DNA from 2 places in the Marinobacter sp. genome. Region 1 is predicted to be linked to the other one. Evidence: predicted binding sites of a transcription regulator. Region 1 holds the regulator's gene; the other holds the start of a gene.
The links. Region 1 encodes sigma-54, which starts transcription at its own class of promoters, with help from an activator protein. Its sites were predicted from a motif close to ANTGGCATNNANNTTGCTNT; they were not measured.

Region 1 (2,205 bases):
TGACACCGAATGGCTCATTGTTTTGATGATCTGTAGCAAGTAAACTCGGCAAAGAACTTGCTAGGGTAAAATAAAACTACGGCAAGTAACCGGCATATATAGATTTTTTCACGACTTATGACACAAAGCGCTGATGAGTGACGGATCCTGAACCATGGTTATGAAAGCCTCCTTACAGTTAAAGCTGGGTCAGAGCCTGACCATGACGCCCCAGCTGCAACAGGCTATCCGGCTTCTCCAGCTCTCCACCCTCGACCTCCAGCAGGAAATCCAGCAGGCACTGGAATCAAACCCAATGCTGGAGACTTCCGAGGACGACGATCAGAACGATGCAGCTACAGAGAACGATGAGCGCGAAGCCAACGCCACCGAATCAGCTGCTGAAACCGCGCCGGAACCGTCCAGCGACTGGGACGAATCGGAAAACGGCCCGGACTGGTCTTCTGAAAACGACATCCCGGACAACATTCCGGACGACCTGCCGGTAGACACTGCCTGGGACGACATATACCAGTCTGCACCCGCCCCGGCCGCCCGCAATGACGACGAAAACGATCACGATTTCGAAACCCGAAACTCGCCCACCGAAACACTTCAGGATCACCTGGAATGGCAGCTCAATCTGACCCCGCTGAGTGAACGGGACCAGGCCATTGCCCATGCCCTGATGGACGCGGTGGATGAGCGGGGCTATCTCACCAGCCCGCTGGAGGAAATCCACGCCGGACTGCTGGATGAGAACGAGGAAGACCCTCTTGAACTGGATGAAGTGGAGGCCGTCCTGCACCGCCTGCAGCACTTTGATCCGCCCGGTGTGTTTGCCCGGGACCTTCAGGAATGCCTGCTGATCCAGCTCAACCAGCTGCCGCCAGACACGCCCTGGCTGGCCCAGGCGCGACTGGTGATCACCCATTACATTAACCTGCTGGGCAACCGGGACTACGCACAGTTGCTGCGCCGCAGCCGCCTGAAAGAGGATCAGCTCAGGGAAGTCCTGGCATTGATCACCGGTCTGAACCCGCGGCCGGGTGACGTCATTGACCGCGCCGAACCCGACTACGTCATTCCGGATGTCATCGTTCGCAAGCACAATGGCCGCTGGCGCGTTGAACTGAATCCGGAAATTGCACCACGCATCCGGGTCAATGCCAGCTATGCTTCACTTATAAGGCGTGCGGACAGCAGTGCAGACAACACCTACCTGCGTGATCAGTTGCAGGAGGCCAAATGGTTTATCAAGAGCCTGCAGAGCCGCAATGAGACCCTGCTGAAAGTGGCGACCCGTATTGTCGAGCACCAGCAGGGATTCCTGGATCACGGCGAGGAAGCCATGAAGCCGTTGATCCTCTCGGACATCGCCCAGGCGGTAGAAATGCATGAATCGACGATTTCACGGGTAACCACCCAGAAATACATGCATACGCCCCGGGGCATTTTCGAGCTGAAGTATTTCTTCTCCAGCCATGTCAGCACTGACGAGGGTGGAGAATGCTCCTCCACGGCCATACGCGCGATGATCAAGAAACTGATTGCGGCGGAAACGCCCAAAAAGCCGTTGAGCGACAGTAAAATTGCAGCCATGCTAGGGGAACAGGGAATCAAGGTTGCGCGACGCACCGTTGCCAAGTACCGGGAGGCCATGCACATTCCGCCGTCCAACGAGCGCAAGCGGCTGGTTTGAATACCCCGGGGCGGGACGCAACACCGTATTCGCCGGCGCACAATGCGCCAGCACCCAGACCGGCTCCCGGGAGCCGGCATGATGACAACAGGAGACGCCTATGCAACTCAATATTTCAGGCCATCACGTAGAACTGACTCCCGCACTGAAGGATTATGTTTCCGAGAAGTTCGAAAAGCTCGAGCGTCACTTTGACCACATCAGTAACTGCCAGGTGACCCTGGAAGTGGAAAAGGTGCGTCAGATTGCGGAAGCCACGTTGCATGTGGTTGGTGGTGAGATTCACGCAAAGGCAGAAAACGAGGATATGTACGCAGCCATCGATGCCCTCATCGACAAGCTGGACCGCCAGATTCTCAAGCACAAGGAAAAGAATGTAGACCGGATGCACGGAAACGGCTCTCGCTAACTGGCTGTTTTCATGCAATTCATCTAATCGAGCTGCGACATGAGCAACATGTCGCAGCCTTTTTTTTAACGGAAACGCAGTCGATCCATGAGCGACACATCCCTGACCATAGACA
Region 2 (2,205 bases), 150 kb from region 1:
GAACATGATCGGAATCAGCCGGAAAATGCCCTTGGCCCAGACCGACATGATGATGGTCACGGCCAGAGAGATCATGGCGATCCAGATGGCGGTGTCGTAGGGGATCAGCTGGGTGGCGCCGTCACCGGTGCGACCCGAGGCCATGTGAACCGCAACCGGAGCCAGTCCGAGGCCGATGGTCATGATCACCGGGCCGATGACCACGGGCGGCAGCAGGCGACGGACAAAGCCGGTGCCCCGCAGGCGTACCAGGCCGCTCAGGAAAATGTAGAGAATACCCGCGGCCATCAGACCGCCGAGGGTTTCTTCCATGCCAAACCGGCCTTTAGAGGCAATCACCGGGGCGATAAAAGCGAAGGACGAGGCCAGGAAAATCGGGATCTGGCCGCCGGTGACTATGTGGAAGATCAGGGTGCCCAGACCGGCGGTAAACAGCGCCACGTTGGGATCCAGGCCGGTAATCAGGGGCATCAGAACCAGTGCGCCGAAGGCCACCAGCAGCATCTGTGAGCCGGCAATGGCCTGTTTCCAGACCGGGTCGTTGGTATGGTCCTGCATGCTTAAACGTCCTTCTGCTTGGTACCGAAGATCTTGTCACCGGCATCGCCGAGACCCGGAAGGATGTAGCCTTTATCGTTCAGGCGCTCGTCGACAGACGCCGTGTAGATAGACACGTCCGGGTGTTTCTCCAGAACCTTTTCAATGCCTTCGGGAGCGGCAACCAGAACCAGGGCCCGGATCTCGGTGCTGCCGGCCTTTTTGAGCAGGTCGATGGTGGAGATCATGGAGCCGCCGGTGGCGAGCATCGGATCGACAATCATGGCCATGCGCTGATCCAGTTCGCCCACAAGTTTCTCCAGGTAGGTGCTGGCTTCGAGCGTCTCTTCGTTGCGGATCTGACCGACAACGCTCACCCGGGCCACCGGAATCAGGCTGAGCACACCGTCGAGCATTCCAAGACCGGCCCGCAGGATCGGAACGATGGTGACTTTTTTGCCGTGAATCTGTTCCACGTTAACCGGTCCGGCCCAGCCTTCGATGGTCTTTTCCTGCAGATTGAAATCCTTGGTGGCCTCGTAGGTCAGGAGTGCACCAACTTCCTGTGCCAGCTCCCTGAAATTCTTGGTGCTGATATCCGCACGGCGCATGATGCCGAGCTTGTGGCGGATCAGAGGGTGTTTTACCTCGTGGATTGGCATGGGGTCACCTGTGTGTCTGGTTGGAATTTTTGCGTCGCGATCAAATGGCGCAAGGATACCGCATCTGGCAAGGGGAGTCAGGCCGCAAATGGCAGGTTCACGGAAATCCACTAAGGGCTGGTACGGATCTTGCGATAACCCTTCCAAACGACGCCCCGGTGTCAGATTTTCGACCTTTAAAACGCCTGCAGGCACGGCCAATCGGAGAAGTATCCGGCATGGACAGAGCTTTAGTCCTCAATAACGTCAAAACCCTGACGCGGGGCAATCTGGGCATTCCCATCATGCTGATGGGTTTGCTGGGCATGATGATTCTGCCCATGCCGGCGTTCCTGCTGGACGTGTTCTTTACTTTCAACATCACCCTGTCGATTGTCATTCTGCTTGTCTGTGTGTACGCACTGCGGCCCATGGAGTTTGCCTCCTTCCCAACAGTTCTGCTGGTGGCCACGCTCCTGCGTCTCGCCCTGAACGTGGCCTCCACCCGGATTGTTCTGCTGAACGGCCACGAGGGCGGTGATGCCGCCGGTAAGGTGATTGAATCCTTCGGTGCGGTACTGATCGGTGGTAACTATGCCGTGGGCCTGGTGGTGTTTGCGATCCTGATGATCATCAACTTCCTGGTGGTGACCAAAGGTGCCGGCCGGGTGTCCGAGGTGAGTGCGCGTTTTACCCTGGATGCCATGCCCGGCAAGCAGATGGCCATTGATGCGGATCTTAACGCCGGGCTGATCAATCAGGACGAAGCCAAGCATCGGCGTGCCGAGATTGCCCAGGAAGCGGATTTCTATGGCTCCATGGACGGTGCGTCCAAGTTTGTGAAAGGGGACGCCATTGCCGGTCTGCTGATTCTCGCCATCAACATCATTGGCGGCATTGCCATCGGCATGCTCCAGCACGACCTGGATTTCGGGCTGGCCATGGAGCGCTATGCGCTGCTGACCATTGGTGACGGCCTGGTGGCCCAGATTCCTTCGCTGCTGCTGTCCACGTCGGCGGCGATCAT

Region 2: flhA (flagellar biosynthesis protein FlhA) is a predicted target of sigma-54. The motif match lies at 1,316-1,335, and genes of this name have one in related genera.

The regions. Positions count from the first base shown of each region.
Region 1 is NZ_OZ245935.1:1,520,787-1,522,991, forward strand. Features, by position in the region: gene lptB (LPS export ABC transporter ATP-binding protein) at 1-3, shown strand, start outside; gene ACO06L_RS06920 (RNA polymerase factor sigma-54) at 161-1,681, shown strand; gene hpf (ribosome hibernation promoting factor) at 1,782-2,090, shown strand; gene ptsN (PTS IIA-like nitrogen regulatory protein PtsN) at 2,178-2,205, shown strand, end outside.
Region 2 is NZ_OZ245935.1:1,366,915-1,369,119, reverse strand. Features, by position in the region: gene ACO06L_RS06200 (uracil-xanthine permease family protein) at 1-558, opposite strand, end outside; gene upp (uracil phosphoribosyltransferase) at 561-1,199, opposite strand; gene flhA (flagellar biosynthesis protein FlhA) at 1,418-2,205, shown strand, end outside.